DNA from 2 places in the Halioxenophilus aromaticivorans genome. Region 2 is predicted to be linked to the other one. Evidence: predicted binding sites of a transcription regulator. Region 2 holds the regulator's gene; the other holds the start of a gene.
The links. The regulator FliA, encoded in region 2, starts transcription of late flagellar genes. The targets are predictions, from matches to a motif close to CTAAAGNTNNNNNNNNNNNNGCCGATA.
Positions count from the first base shown of each region.

Region 1: pomA (flagellar motor protein PomA) is a predicted target of FliA. The motif match lies at 2,245-2,271, and genes of this name have one in related genera.

Region 1 is NZ_AP031496.1:4,520,891-4,528,873, forward strand. Features, by position in the region: gene dxs (1-deoxy-D-xylulose-5-phosphate synthase) at 1-662, opposite strand, end outside; gene ACGHM3_RS19320 (farnesyl diphosphate synthase) at 862-1,746, opposite strand; gene ACGHM3_RS19325 (exodeoxyribonuclease VII small subunit) at 1,837-2,082, opposite strand; gene pomA (flagellar motor protein PomA) at 2,320-3,081, shown strand; gene ACGHM3_RS19335 (flagellar motor protein MotB) at 3,105-4,100, shown strand; gene ACGHM3_RS19340 (PilZ domain-containing protein) at 4,118-4,675, shown strand; gene ACGHM3_RS19345 (HNH endonuclease) at 5,183-5,752, shown strand; gene ACGHM3_RS19350 (pentapeptide repeat-containing protein) at 5,787-6,434, opposite strand; gene ACGHM3_RS19355 (methanol/ethanol family PQQ-dependent dehydrogenase) at 6,502-7,983, opposite strand, start outside.
Region 2 is NZ_AP031496.1:2,226,650-2,234,632, reverse strand. Features, by position in the region: gene ACGHM3_RS09705 (chemotaxis protein CheA) at 1-467, opposite strand, end outside; gene ACGHM3_RS09700 (protein phosphatase CheZ) at 519-1,313, opposite strand; gene cheY (chemotaxis response regulator CheY) at 1,333-1,716, opposite strand; gene ACGHM3_RS09690 (RNA polymerase sigma factor FliA) at 2,013-2,735, opposite strand; gene ACGHM3_RS09685 (MinD/ParA family protein) at 2,762-3,589, opposite strand; gene ACGHM3_RS09680 (DEAD/DEAH box helicase family protein) at 3,692-5,680, opposite strand; gene flhA (flagellar biosynthesis protein FlhA) at 5,724-7,940, opposite strand.

The sequences.
Region 1 (7,983 bases), 2.3 Mb from region 2:
TCCCAAGCCTGGGGGATTTTCGACAACACGCGCTTACTGCCCTCGCGAAACTCGGTGTAGAGCTTACTGGCCCATATCTTGGAGAAGTAAGTGGCCAAACCGCCGACATTGCGAGAGATCGACATGTTGTTGTCGTTCAGTACGACTAAGACATCGGAGCCCATGTGGGCGATGTGGTTGAGTGCCTCAAATGCCATACCAGCGGTCATAGCGCCATCGCCAATAACGGCGGCCATCTTGCGGTCGCTGCTGGCCATTTCGCTGCCTACCGCCATACCGGCCAGGGCACTCACCGAAGTACTGGAATGGCCCACGCCGAAGGTGTCGTACTCGCTTTCGCCGCGTTTAGGAAAGCCCGCCAAACCATCCAGCTGACGGATGGTTTGCATCATTTCTCGGCGCTGGGTAAGAATTTTGTGCGGATAGGTTTGGTGGCCAACATCCCACACTAGGCGGTCTTCCGGAGTTTTATAAACATAGTGCAAAGCCACTGTGAGCTCTACGACACCGAGGCCTGCGCCAAAATGGCCACCGGTTTTGCCCACGCTGTACAGTAAAAACTCGCGCAACTGCTGTGCCAGCTCTGGCAACTGCGCCTCATCAAGGGCGCGCAGATCCGCAGGGCTCTCGATGCTATCGAGCAGGGGCGTCTCTGGGCGAATGTGAGGTATTTCAGTCGACATAATCAATAAGGCAAACAGCAGTGAATACGTGGTTAGACCCTTGGATTCGAAAGGGCCCATTCAAAAAAGGGGCATTTTAGCGATCATTGGCGTGAATTAATATCACTAACTGCCGGCCGGTCCTTTGCTGGTCGGCCCTGGTAATGCCGGCGCCGATCGGCAGCCGACAACACGGGCTTTAGTGAGCCCGATTCACTATATACCCCGATATATGGCGTAGGTTATCGGCGCGATAATCAAAGCCGGCCAACACATCCAAGGCTTGGCGATGTAGGCTCTGGGCGTATCTTTCTGCCTCTTTAAGCCCCAGTAAAGACACAAACGTGGGCTTGTTCATATCGGCATCGGCGCCTTGCGGTTTGCCCAGGGTACTGGTGTCCGCAGTGACATCCAACACATCGTCTTTTACTTGGAAGGCTAAGCCCACACACTGGGCATATTGCGTTAGTTGTGCAAGCTCGGTGTCATTTGCGCCTGTGGCAACGGCCCCCATGCGCACTGCAGCGCGAATCAATGCACCGGTTTTCAGCCTGTGCATGGTTTCTAATTGGGACTGACTGAGGGTTTGTGACACAGCGTTTAGATCCACGGCTTGGCCCAAAACCATGCCCTGGCTTCCAGAGGCCAGGGCCAACTCCTGCACCAGTTGCACCTTTATTTCGCTGGCCAGTGCCAGTTCTGGGGCCGTCAATATGCGGAAAGCTTCGGCTTGCAGAGCATCACCGGCCAAGATGGCATTGGCTTCACCGTAGGCGATGTGACAACTGGCTTTGCCTCGGCGCAGGTCGTCGTCATCCATGGCGGGCAGATCATCGTGAATAAGACTGTAAGCGTGAATGCACTCTATGGCACAGGCAATGGCATCTAGAGAATCCCTGGCCGGCTCGCCACAGGCTTCGGCGCTGGCAAACGCCAATAATGAGCGCACACGTTTACCGCCATTCATGGCACTGTAGCGCATAGCTTCCGTCAATTTTGCGTTGTCATCCGTGGCGGCTTGCAGCCACTGGTCCAGCGCCAACTCAACTCTGGTTTGGCTGGTCTTTAAGAATTTTTGAAACAAGTTACTGGCTCTGTTGCTTGGCTATGGCGGGGTTTGCTCTGGTGTAGTCTCGGGAATGTAACCGGCTGCGTGGCACCGGTGATCACCTAGCTAGGGCGCGGCCTCATTTTGGTCGAAATCAGTGAGTTTCAACTCGCCTTGCTCGGCCACCAACTTGCTGACCTTTTGTTCAGCATCGGCCAGCTGTAATTGGCACTCACGGGTGAGCTTAACGCCCTGTTCAAACGCTTTTAGCGACGCATCCAGGGTTAAGTCACCGGATTCCAGCTGCTCAATTAGCCCTTCAAGCTCGGCCAATGCAGTTTCGAAATCCATGTTCTTTTTACGGGCTGCCATACCTTTTCCCCATCGGTTATCACGCTGCACCCTACCTAAGCCCAAGGGCGCGGTCAATCGCTTATTGTCACGGATTAGCGCGCCACTGCCAAGGCGTACCAATCGTCCTACACCGCACCTAAACCGCCCGACGCGCCAAATCAGCACGGCCTAAATTTGGGCCTAATGATTCTCTCATCATGGCCGAAGAATAGAGACAAACGGTAACACCAAAATTGCCCGTGTAAGGAGTGGCGTGTGGATTTAGCAACGATTGTCGGTTTATTGGGTGCGATGGGCTTGATTGTCGTCACCATGTTGATGAGTGGCTCGCTGGCCATGTTCATCAACATTCCGTCACTTATTATCGTGGTCGGCGGAAGTATCTTTGCCGTTATGGCTAAATTTGGCTTGGGCCAGTTTTTGGGCGCCATGAAAGTCGCCGGCAAGAGTTTCTCCAACAAAATCGACGATCCCTCCGAGCTGATTAGCGAAATCGTTGAGCTGGCCGACGCCGCCCGTAAAGGTGGCTTGCTGTCGTTGGAGGGGAAGGAAGTCAGCAGCGACTTTTTACAAAAAGGCATCCAACTCTTGGTAGACGGTCACGATGCTGACGTTGTCAAAAGCGTGCTTTCCAAAGATAGAACCATGGCTGAAGAACGCCACGCAAACGGTGCCAAAATTTTCAGCGACATCACCGGTATGGCCCCCGCCATGGGGATGATTGGAACCCTGATCGGACTCGTAGCCATGCTGGCCAACATGAGTGACCCGAAATCCATTGGCCCCGCCATGGCGGTGGCCCTGTTAACCACGCTCTACGGTGCGGTGCTGGCCAACGGTATTACCGAACCCATTGCCGATAAACTTTCTTTACGAGCAGCCGAAGAAGCCATGGTAAAAAATCTGGTTATTGATGCATTGTTGGCCATTCAGGCCGGACAAAACCCACGTGTGATCGACACTATGCTGCGCACTTATTTACCCGAAGGTAAACGCGACAGCGGTGTTGACGAATAATCCGGCCCTAGGAAGTTTACGGCATGAGTGACGAAGAAGAGCATAAGTGCGACTGTCCAGCGGGGTTACCGGCCTGGATGGGCACCTTTGCCGACTTGATGTCGCTGCTGATGTGTTTTTTCGTATTGCTACTCTCGTTTTCCGAGATGGATGCGCAAAAATTTAAGCGTTTGGCCGGCTCCATGGCCAACGCCTTCGGTGTGCAGAATAAAGTCAGTTTGGATGACCCACCCAAGGGCACCAGTATTATTGCCCAGGAATTTAGCCCGGGCATTCCCGAGCCTACGCCATTGAATGTGATATACCAAAACACCGACGACTTTACCGAGATGAACCTAGAAGTCGATTGCCAAATGGAATATGACATCGAACAAGGTGAGGACAGTCGCGACGCCGGTGTCAAAGCCCGAATAAAACAAGAAATAAAAGATTTGGTGGAACAAGCGGAGGCCAAGGCCCAAGACGACGCCACCGAATTGGCCAAAGCCCTGCAAGATCAAATTATTAAGGGCGAGGTAGAAGTCGAAACCCAAAGCCGCAACATCATTATTCGCATTCGAGAAAAAGGCGCATTTAAATCTGGCTCCGCCGATTTGGCAGAAAGTTATTACGATGTATTAAGCGAAGTGCGCGAAGTACTAAAAGACACCCAGGGAGCAATATCAGTCGAGGGGCACACCGATAATATTCCCATTCGCCGGCAGCGGTTCCGCTCCAACTTTGAACTGTCTTCTTCCCGAGCGGTGTCTGTGGCGATGGAATTAATGAAAGGCAGCGTGTTGGACAAGGACCGATTCCAAATTATGGGTTTTGCCGATACCAAACCCTTGGCTAGCAATGACAGCGAAGAAGGCCGCACCCGAAACCGACGCGTGGAAATTGTAGTGCGCCAAAGCCTGGCCGATGAATTATCGGATGCAGATAAAGAAATGCTCAAACAAGACGGCGGTAATTTACTGCGTGATTTGGACTTGGACCCAGACTACTTATTTGAGTTAACACCGGATGAAATCTTTTAAGAACAATAGGTATAGCCATGACAGATGATCGACGCCGTTTCTTCCGCATAGATGACCACATAGGCGTATCTTACCAAATGGTGGAAGAAAACGAATTGATGGGTCAATCGGAACCGCCCCATCAATCAGACATCTTTGGTTTGCTCAACGACCTCGATAAAACCATCGCCTACGAGCTCAATGAAATCAAAGTTAGCGACCCTAAGCTTGCCACGTTGCTAGAGGCTTTCGACCGCAAAATCAATGCATTGGTCAACCAAATGGAGATCGACAACTATTTGGTGCAACGCTTGGCGCACAAAATTCGGCAGGTCAACATCAGTGCCTGCGGTATGGGCTTAGAGGTAGAAGAAGGCCTGCGAGAAGAAGATATTCTACTGGTAGATCTGGTGCTGATCCCCGGTAACATCAACATTTCCACCTACGCTCGGGTAATATCTTCAGAGAAGGTTAGGGACGAGGAATATTACGTACGCATGGATTTCTTTGGTATGGCTAGCAACGACCAAGAATTGCTAATTCAGCACATTGTTCGCCGCCAGGGCCATTTGATACGCTCCAATTGGAATGACTAGGTTGACCTGCCTTCGTTGACCTGCCTGTGTTGCCCTGGGGGCGTGGTTTACACCCTCCTGCATCCTCTTTCATAGATGCCACGCTCAGGTCTTCACCTAAGGCTATACACGCTGTTCAAAAACACCGCTTAGCGTTGAAAAATAGAACAATTTGTTGGCATCGTCATAGAAATGCCATATTCTTTGGCTAGTTTATAGCCGATTGTTTTCCAGACTGACGATTTCGTTAACCCAACCATCGCAACAGGCCAATTGATTGTATCACCGGTCCTGGAAACAGCAGTATTCATAGGTCAACAAGTAAAGTATACAAACGCGCCAGGCACCTCGCCATGGGCGCCCAAATGGAAGGAGTCTCGCCTTCATAAGTCGTATTCGGATTGCCCGTTACACCATTTGTACATCCCTCTACCCGCTGGGGCCCTCCTCGCTCCGGTGCCAGTCTTCACCTCGCTGTAAAAATACCGCCCATTTTCTGCCTGATAGCATTAGCGAACGAGGATTCCTATGGAACCGCGCATACTGCGGCTGAATTCAGCCGGCCAGCCCATCGAATGGCTGCATTGGAAACAAGCTACCTGTCTTTTCGCACGTGACCTGGTGTGTTGGTCCCTGGGTGGCGTGGTGCGCCGCGTCCACGGCGGCTACTCCCGGTTTACCGGTGAGCAAACCACCATGGATTTGCCTGCCATCGTCGCCTGCAATGGTAAGCGCGTTAACCGAGCCCACGTAGTGCCACCGCTCACCAACCGAGCTCTGTTCTCCCGGGACAACTACCAATGCTTATACTGCGGTGGCCACTTTGAGCTGGAACTACTGTCCCGAGACCACATAATCCCAGTGAGTCGCGGCGGCCTAGATACCTGGACCAACGTGGTTGCCGCCTGTAAACGCTGCAATCAGCGTAAGAGCAATTTTTTGCTGTCTGAGATCAGCATGGAGCTTATCGCCCTGCCCTTTAAACCCAATACCGCGGAATATTTAGCGCTGATCAACAGCGACCGAATTAGAGGCGACCAAATGGAGTTTTTAAGCAGCCAATTTTCGCGTAATTCGCGTATTAAAGTAGCGCTATAACCCAAGGCTCCTCAGGGTTTGAAACGCGCTGGCGCTACCAATCTTTTGGGCAGCCTGTGCACCCTTGCATAAATGCACCGGCAAATATCGCGTAGTGAATTCGAGTGCCGTCAAAAGTGGCACCCGCCAAATTGGCAGCATTAAGCTTTGCTTCCTGAATGTTGGCATTGGTGAGATCGGCATTGATTAACTTCGCTTTCCCCATCCAGGTTCTTTCTAATCGAGCCGCGCGCAAGCTCACTGCAGTTAGATTAGCACCAGAAAGCCGCCCCTGGTCAATGTTAGCGCCGTCCATATTGCTGCCAGAAAAATCAACGCCCTGGGCAAACAGTGCCCACGCCGTAATGCCTTCTAAATTAGCGTTTGTAAAAGAGGACGAACGCACATCCGCGTGATTCAAATTGGCTGAGGCAAGATTGGCCCCATCCAAAGAGCATTGCGCGAATTTTACGTAGCTCAAATCAGCATGTCGCAGATCTGCGGCATGGAATTTCACCTTGGAGAATCGCGCACCGGATAAATCAGCGTGTTTTAAATCAACACCGGATAAATCCACATCGGCGCACACCGTTTTTGGCTTTATTTCACAACCGTTAATGACTTGTACACCATCGTAAAAGTCGTCGCTTGCCAGGGCTAACGCACTGCCGAAGACAAGCATTAATAATAACCAATGAAACATAATAATGCCTCGTTAAAAAAAGCGGGATACCCCGCCTAAATCACACAAACTACCAAACTTTCAACAGCTAGGTTTTGGGTAATTTAAAAACCCAAAATGAGCCACCCTGGGCCACGGGCTTGGTCAAATCCGCCATATCTCCGCCCCATAACGGCACCGCGCCACCATAACCCGAGGCAAAACCGATGTACTGCTCACCGTCCAGCTGCCACGTAATTGGACAAGATACGACGCCTGATCCGGTTTGAAACTTCCACAGCTCTTCGCCGGTTTTTTCGTCAAATGCTTTAATAAAACCATCGCTGGTACCGGTAAAGATCAAGCCGCCTTTGGTGGCCAAAACCCCGGCCCATAAAGGCAGTTTTTCTTTATGCGACCATTTTATTTCACTGGATTTTGGATCCACCGCGCGTAGCACTCCAACGTGATCGTCGTACATCTTTTTGATACGAAAACCCTGCCCTAAATAAGCATTACCCTTGCTGTAGTTGACTTCTTCGGTCCAGTAATCTTCTTTCCAGTGATTGGCCCCCATATAGAACCAACCCGTATTCTGGCTATAAGCCATGGGGTTCCAGTTTTTCCCACCCAGAAATGGCGGCGATACTTCTATGGATTTTCCTTTTTCTTCACCCAGCCCAGGCAGCGGTGGCCTTTGCCCTTCTACTTCCACCGGCTTACCGGTTTTGGGGTCTATATGAGTGGCCCAGGTGACGCCATCAACAAAAGGGAAACCGCGTATAAATTTTCCGTTGTCTCTATCAACAACGTAGAAAAAACCATTGCGATCTGCGTGTGCCGTTGCCTTTACTGTCTTGCCTTTATCTTTGTATTCAAATAACACTAATTCATTGTTACCGGAGAAATCCCACGCATCGTTAGGGGTGTGCTGGTAGAACCATTTCACTTCGCCGGTCGAGGGGTCCACACCTACCTGCCCAGAGGTATATAAATTGTCCCAATTGCGTGGATCGTCCCCTTTGGCGGTGCGCTTCCAGGTGTTCCAAGGCGCGGGATTGCCAGCGCCGATGATAATGGTATTGGTTGCCACATCGAAGCTGGCGCTCTGCCAAGGAGCACCGCCGCCGTGATGCCAAGCCTCAACCAACTCACCGTTTTCATCGCGCGGCCAAGTTTTAACGTCTTCAGGCATTACTCCACCGGTGGGTGTGCTTTCTTTACCATTCAAACGGCCCATATGCCCTTCTACAAAGGGGCGCATCCAAACTTCTTCACCGGTCAACGGGTCGCGTGCAAATAGTTTGCCGACCACACCGAACTCATCGCCTGAAGATCCATGAATCAAAAGCACCCTGCCAGTTTTCTGATCTTTAACGAGTGTGGGGGCGCCGGTCATGGTATAGCCCGCTTCATAGTCACCAAAACGTTTTTTCCACACTGGTTTTCCTGTGTGGCGATCCAAAGCGACGATCCCGGCATCCAGAGTTCCGAAATAAACCAAATCACCAAAAATAGCGGCACCCCGATTGATCACATCGCAGCAGGGCCGAATGCCTTCCGGTAGTCGATGGGAATAGGACCATTTTTT
Region 2 (7,983 bases):
TCAGCAGCAGGTGTAACTACTATTTCAGCTGCAGGCTCTACCGCGCTCGCTTCAGCAGGCTCACCATCGGCGGAGATATCTTCACCGGCAACTAGACGCTCGAGTAGTTTAATAATCGCCGGGTCTGCAGGCGTTGGCTCCTGGCGGGATTGAATCTCTTGGAATTGACTGTTGACGGTGTCCAATGACTGCAACACCACGTCCATTAATTCCGGCGTCACATCGCGCTGGCCGTTACGAAGAATATCGAACAAGTTTTCCGTTACATGGCAGCAGTCCACCATGGCATTAAGCTGTAAGAATCCCGCACCACCCTTTACCGTGTGAAAGCCACGGAAGATTGCATTCAGCAAATCTTTGTCGTCAGGACGCTGCTCCAACTCCACCAGCTGCTCGGAAAGTAATTCGAGAATTTCGCCTGCCTCGACTAGGAAGTCCTGCAGTATCTCTTCGTCATCACCGAACATTCAATGTTCCTCTAACCTATTACCGTTTGTTTAGTTCTTTAAACATCGGCATCAAAAACCCAAGCTTGAGAGCAGATCGTCTACTTCATCTTGGTTTTTAACGACATCGTCACGTTTGTCGGCGTGTATCTGAGGGCCTTCTCCGCTAGAGTCTGATGTTTCGTTCTTGTTCTCATTGATATCGGCGGTTGAATCAAAACCTGCAATATCTTCTACGTGGCCCGCGATTCGAACCAGATTGACCAGCTCAGTTTCCACATCCGAAACCAAACCAATGACCTTTTTCAGTACTTGGCCAGTTAGGTCCTGATAACCCTGCTCTAGAATAATTTCTTGCAGGTTTCTGTTCAGTTGTTCAGCGCCACCTTCAATTTTTTCCAAAAATTGATCCATGCGATAGTACAAAGCGCTGAATTCTTCAGCGTCCATTTCCCGGCGCTTAATCCGGCTCCACTCCTGGCGCAAGGCCTGAGATTCGCTACTCAAGGCATCGGCGATCGGCGCCGACGCCTCAACTTTATCCATGGTTTTATCAGCGGCAGTTTGTGTTAACTCTAAAACGTAGTGCAACCTGTCACTGGCATCGGTCATTTGAGAGCGATCGCTGGGCGCCTTGGCCTCGGACTGGCCGTCTACATTAAAATTGACAATCGCGCTGTGCAGGGCACGCGTTAACCGCCCAACGCTGTTAAAAACTAGGTTGTCACGGGAGTGGTTGAGTTTGGAGATAACTTCGCTGGCTTGTAAATACTCATCGTTATTGAGTTTTTCAACCAAGGTACTGGCACAGGCACGAAGTTCGGCAATAACCTCGTCCGTGCCGGGATCAACAGGATGTGAATCCATAGTAGGTGTCTACTCCAACTTAGCTCACACGCTCAAAGATTTTCTCGATTTTTTCTTTTAGCGCTTGGGCGGTGAAAGGTTTAACTACGTAACCGTTAACGCCACACTGTGCCGCCTCTACGATTTGTTCGCGTTTCGCTTCAGCCGTGACCATCAATACCGGTAACGCATTTAGCCTTTCGTCGGCACGTACCTGTCGCAGTAACTCGATTCCGGTCATACCAGGCATATTCCAATCGGTAACTAAAAAGTCGAAGTCACCGTTTTTCAGCATGGGCAATGCCGTTTGTCCATCATCGGCCTCCTGGGTATTGGTAAAACCCAGATCGCGCAACAGGTTTTTAATGATCCGCCTCATAGTTGAAAAGTCATCAACGATGAGGATTTTCATATTTTTATCCAATGTAACCTCCATAGGCCCTGGTAGGGGAACTGATCATTTTATTAGTCTAGTAGGTGATTGAGCGGTATCCAGTTTTTAGGACAAGGACTTTTACGACTTAGGATAAATTGTAAGAGTCCGCTCTTAAACGGCATGATTTGAACGCTTTTTATCATTCATTAGCAATAATGAGCAAAGTGCCAACTGGTCATCTTACGGTTGGGCCTTTCTTTAAGTTAGCCACAAACACCAAACTAGTACCCCTGCAGTTAGTGCCATCAAAACAGCTCAACTGCCATTTCCGGGTAGATAACGGGTTAACTGTTCTCCGGCGCCCATTCCTGTAGCCGTCCTCGCAAACGCAAGGCCGCCTGGCTATGGATTTGGCTCACTCGAGATTCACTGACGCCTAATATTTGGCCGATCTCTTTAAGGTTCAGTTCTTCGTCGTAGTACAGTGCCAGCACTAATTGTTCACGCTCTGGTAAAGACTTTATCGCCTGGGCAAGCGATTGCTTTAAACTTTCGCGCTGAATTCCTTGATGGGGGTTTTGGCAAGCCGCCACACTGGTATCCTGGGCTACACGGCTGTCGTCATCGCCGACGGCTTCTTCGTAACTGAATAACCGCGTACCGGAACTGTCTTGCAGAATGCTGTGGTATTCGTCCAACGACACTTCCAGCTCTGCGGCGACTTCCTGGTCGGTGGCGTCACGCCCGGTGCGAGATTCCACCTGAGACATAGCCTCTTGCACCCGCCGTGCATTGCGGTGCACAGACCGGGGCGCCCAGTCGCCACGGCGCATTTCATCAACGATGGCACCGCGAATACGAATGCCTGCGTAGGTTTCAAAACTGGCGCCCTTAGATGCATCGTATTTAGTAGAGGCTTCCAATAAACCGATCATGCCCGCCTGGATCAAATCTTCCACTTGCACGCTGGCCGGCATCCGCATCATCATATGATGTGCAATTCTCTTTACCAACGGCGCGTATTGTTCAATATCTACTTGGGGGGCTGGTTGCGCTTGATCGTACATAGCTAATCCGTCGAGTACTGCCATAATCAGAGCCTCATCTGCGCCGTATGTAAAAGCCGTTCTACAAAGAATTCGAGGTGACCCCGAGGACCAGTTGGCAAAGGCCAGTCGATCATTTTCTCGGCAATACCGCGAATCGCTTGGGATGCACGACAACGTGGCGCATAGGTTAATAATGGCGTTTGTTTTTGTACGGCTTTGCGGACATTTTCGTCAAAAGGTATATGACCGATGTACTGCAAAGTCACATCCAGAAAACGATCGCAAACTAGTTGCAGTTTGTTGAACAGGTTCTGCCCCTCGTTAAGTGTGCGCGTCATATTCGCTACCACTCGAAAACGAGTTTGGTGATACTCGGTACTGACCAGCTTGATTAAGGCGTAGGCATCGGTAATAGAAGACGGCTCATCGCACACCACCACCACAACCTCGTGGGAGGCGGTAACAAAACTCACCACCGTATCGGATATGCCCGCAGCCGTATCAATTACCAAAACATCGAGCTGCTGGTCTAGATCGCTAAACGCATTAATCAACGCAGCGTGTTGCTGCGCGTTGAGCTGGGTCATATGTTGCACACCGGACGAGGCCGGGACGACCTTGATGCCACCAGGCGCATCAATCAGCACATCGCGTAAGTCACACACTCCATTAAGCACGTCTGATAAATTATGGGGCGACTTGACGCCCAATAACACATCCACGTTGGCAAGGCCCAAGTCGGCATCTAACAACACCACTCTGCGCTGCATCTCGGCTAAGGCCATGCTAACGTTGACCGACAAATTGGTTTTACCAACGCCGCCCTTTCCGCCGGTTACAGCAATTACTTGTACGGGTCTGGATAGACTCATAAAAACTCCATCAATAATGGCGAAAACGCCATCTTACCAAGACCCAAGCAAGGGCCTTGCCGGCCATGCTTGAGTGTAGCGCAAGACATCAACAGCGATGTTTTACGCCGATTGTTTTTGCAGTGTTCCTGCATCGGAACTTGCGTTGGATTCAACCTCGGGCTTAGCAACAATGGCTTCGGCCATGGTTACCAATGGCTGAGCTTCCGCGATGTCAATATCGTTAGGAATGCGCTGACCATCGGTGGTGTAGGCCACCGGCATCTTCGCGGTTAGCACAACATCCAAGGTTTCTGCTAAGCAGTCTGTTTCATCCATTTTGGTGAGCACCGCGGCTCTAACGTGCTTGCCCGCTAGGGCGTCCAACAGACTTTTTTGAAAGCGTTGCTGGGCGTTACAAGCCAACACCGCTAGCTTAGTGACTTGTGGCATGTCAAATAGACGCTGAATAAACGGGTCGCTATTGATCCCAGCAGCACTAACCCCAGGCGTATCAATTAATACCAGCCGGCAATAATCTAGGCTTGCCAGTGTTTCAGGTAAGTCATCCGCACAGGCTACAGAACGCAGAGGTATTTGCAGTATCTTAGCCAGGGATTTCAATTGGCTCTGGGATCCAAGACGCTCGTTGTCCACGGTTACCAAAGCAATAGACTCGCGGCCGTTGTTAAGCACATAGCGCGTCGCCAACTTGGCGATGGTTGTGGTTTTACCCGCACCGGTTGGGCCAACAAAGGCTATCTGCCCGCCGCTACTGGCCAGATCACAGCCCACGGTTTTAACCCGTTCGATGACATAATCCATGGTTCTCTTCCAAGCTCTGTCCTGCTTGCGAACTCGGCTTAAATCACATTGGTTGTGAAATTCAGATCGAAAATGCAGACCAAAGCCCATTTGCTCTAACTTACGGTCACAAGCTAATTGCATGCCTTTAAGATTAGCGAAGCGAGTTTGGGTAAGTTGCAGCTCCAACAGCTCGCGCATGTCGCTCAATTCTGATTTAAGCATGTCGATTTGCGCCTGTGAGCGATCGTCCTGTTTTACAGGGCTCACCGTTGCAACTGCAGGGACGGGCTCAACTATGGCCATAGCTGCTTGAGCCGCTGAGGTTAATTCGTCCGCTGCGGGTTGTGCTACAGGCTGATTTGGCGCGTCAACTAAAGCGTGAGGTGGATTACCCTGGTTTAGCCGAGCCTGCTCCAATTGAGCTTGCTCTGCTCTGGCTTGTTCTACCCTCGCCTGCTCTTCCCTCTCCAGATCTTTCCTAATCTGCTCTTCCAAGGCTTTCTCGGCTGCAAGCTGGGCCTTGATGTGTTCCGCCTTTGCTTGTTCAACTTTAGCTTGTTCTGCTTTAGCGCGCTGTTCTTTGGCGAGTGCGGCCTCGGCCCGCTCGGCTTCCAATTCAGCTCGAATTTGATCTCGAGTTTTCGAACGTACCGGAGATTCGATGGCTGAATACTCGTCTTCCACAAAATAGTCATCACCGGCCATTTCGCCGTAGGAACGCGTGGCTTGCTGGCTTGCCACTCGGAAGGACTGACTAAAATCAGAATCTTCCACGACTTCGATACTAGCGGTAGCGGAAGCCTTCGCCGATTCTGTCATCAGTTTATTGGAGCTACGGCCGTTAAAACCGTTACGCGACAAGCTGCGTGAACGCTCAGCCTTAACCACGTGTGGCTTGCGTGAAATACCACCGGTTTTGTTGGGAAAAGAGACCTGTGCGGCGAGCTTTTCCAATTGCTCCGCCAAATAAGACTTATCGGCACTGGCAGCCTTTACCAATTCGCGTTGCTGCTCATCACTGACGGACGATCGATTGGCCGTCGACGACAAGTCGTCCAACATTGCCAAGCCTTCTTGCTCAGCGGCGGATTCGTATTTGGCGAACACATTAATTTTTTCTTCGGCAGTGGGCTCTGGGCTGTTGGCACTATCAAGTAGCTGCTGGCAGTCGTCCGCTGTCGCCAAAATCTCGACGCCCTTTCTTCCATTATTACTGGATAATATAACAGCGTCTTCACCTAGGTCGGATCGTACGAGTTCCAGTGCACGACGCATATCTGCGGCTTTATAGCGTTTCACTTGCATAAATTAAGCTCCGAAAAATAAATTTTAATCTTCCTGATTCGCCCTAGGCCCGACTGCCAGAAATTGCGCCATCCACGTTAATGGATTTACTTTCAGGGATTTCCGCGTAGGCCAATACAGTTGCGTCCAATCCCATGGCACGAACGATTTTGACAATTAAGCGACGAATATTGCCAGACACCAGTAACACGGCAGGCTTATTGGCAACTTCTTGTCGCTGTACTTGTTCGCGAATAGAGTTTTGCATTACATCAATTAAACCCGGCTCTAAAAACCCGGTTTCATCAGCGCCAGATTTTTGTGCCTGTTGATGTGCTTTCAGCAATAACTGTTCCAGGTTCGGCTGAAGAGTTAATACCGGTAGCGGTTCGTCCCCCCTAGCGATGGTGTAGACAATTTGCCGAGCCAGCGCCACGCGGGCCTGTGCGGTTAATTGCTCAGTATCCGTGGTTATTTCAGCGGCCTCTAATAGGGATTCACATACCGATCGGAAATCACGTAATGAAACCTGCTCTTTCAATAAATTCTGACAAACTTTTAACACTGCATTGAGTGATAATTTATCTGGCACTAACTCAGAAACCAATTTCGGTGACGACTTGGCTAGCTGATCCAACAGCTTCTGAATTTCTTCGTGACCAATTAACTCGTAGATGTGTTTTTGCAATAATTGATTAAGGTGGGTGGCCACTACGGTGGAAGTGTCCACCACGGTATAACCGAGCGACTGCGCCTGATCTTTGCGGTTGTGCTCTATCCAAACCGCAGGCAAGCCAAACGCTGGGTCTTGCCCGGCAATACCGTCAATATCACCAAGCACCTGGCCGGGGTTAATGGCCAAATCCCGATCTGGATAAACCTCACCTTCGCCAATGCTCACCCCCATCAGTAAAATACGATAGGCCGCCGGCGCTAGGTCTAAGTTATCTCTGATATGCACACTGGGGATTAGGAAGCCTTTATCCTGGGACAGCTTTTTGCGAATGCCTTTAATTCTGCCCAGTAGCTCGCCGCCTTGAGGTTTGTTTACCAGCGGGATTAAACGATAACCAACTTCCAACCCAATCATGTCCACTGGCTGTACGTCTTCCCAACTCAGCTCAACATTTTCGGGTTTAGCTTCAATAATATCGCCACCGCCACCGGAGCCTGGCAGTGCAGTGGGAACTGCCCTGCCGCCTCCCATACGCCCCATGGGCTCGTCATTTTCAGAGATTACTTCGGGCATATTTTTTTTGCGGTGTATCATCCAAGCCAATCCACCACAGACTATAGCCAAACCGATAAAGGCGACGTGTGGCATTCCCGGAATGGAACCCATTAAAAATAAAATGCCCGCAGACACACCCAAGGCTTTGGGAGAATCAAACATTTGATTAACGACTTGCGAACGGACATCCACCGAGCTGTTAACTCGGGTTACCATAATGGCGGCCGCCGTAGACAGCAGCAATGAAGGAATTTGAGCAACCAGTCCGTCACCAATAGTGAGCAGAATGTAACGCTCGATGGCGTCGGAGAAGGCTAAATCGTGTTGCGCCATACCTATGGCCAAACCGCCAATAACGTTTATCAGCAGAATTAGAATGCCAGCAACGGCATCTCCGCGCACAAACTTGCTGGCACCATCCATGGCACCATAGAAGTCCGCCTCGTTGGAAACTTCTTCCCGGCGAGTACGCGCGTCTTCCTGATCAATTAAACCGGCATTCAAATCTGCATCAATGGCCATCTGCTTACCGGGCATAGCATCCAAAGTAAAGCGAGCACTAACCTCAGAAATTCGACCAGCACCTTTGGTAACTACCACAAAGTTGATAATCATTAAGATGATAAACACGACCAAACCAACTGCGTAGTTACCGCCAATGACCACCTCACCAAATGACTGAATTACCTTACCGGCAGCGTCACCACCGGCGTGGCCTTCCAGCAGAACGATACGGGTAGAGGCCACATTTAATGCCAGCCTTAATAGCGTAGAAACCAACAGAATCGTAGGGAAGACCGCAAAGTCCAGCGGCCTTAAGCTGTAGATGCCCACCAACAAAACGACGATGGATAGCGCAATATTAAAAGAAAAGAACACGTCCAGTAGAAACGCCGGCAATGGCAGCGTCATCATACCAAGCAGCATTAACAGGAGTATGGGAATACTCAGGTTGCCATTGATGAGTGTTTTTGCGCCGCCGACTATTTGCTGGCGATCCAAAGACCGATCTTTAAGCTGGGAAAACTGGCCGATACTGGGAAACTGCATTAAATCCGCTCTACCCTTCCTGATGGTAAACCGGCGGCTGTCG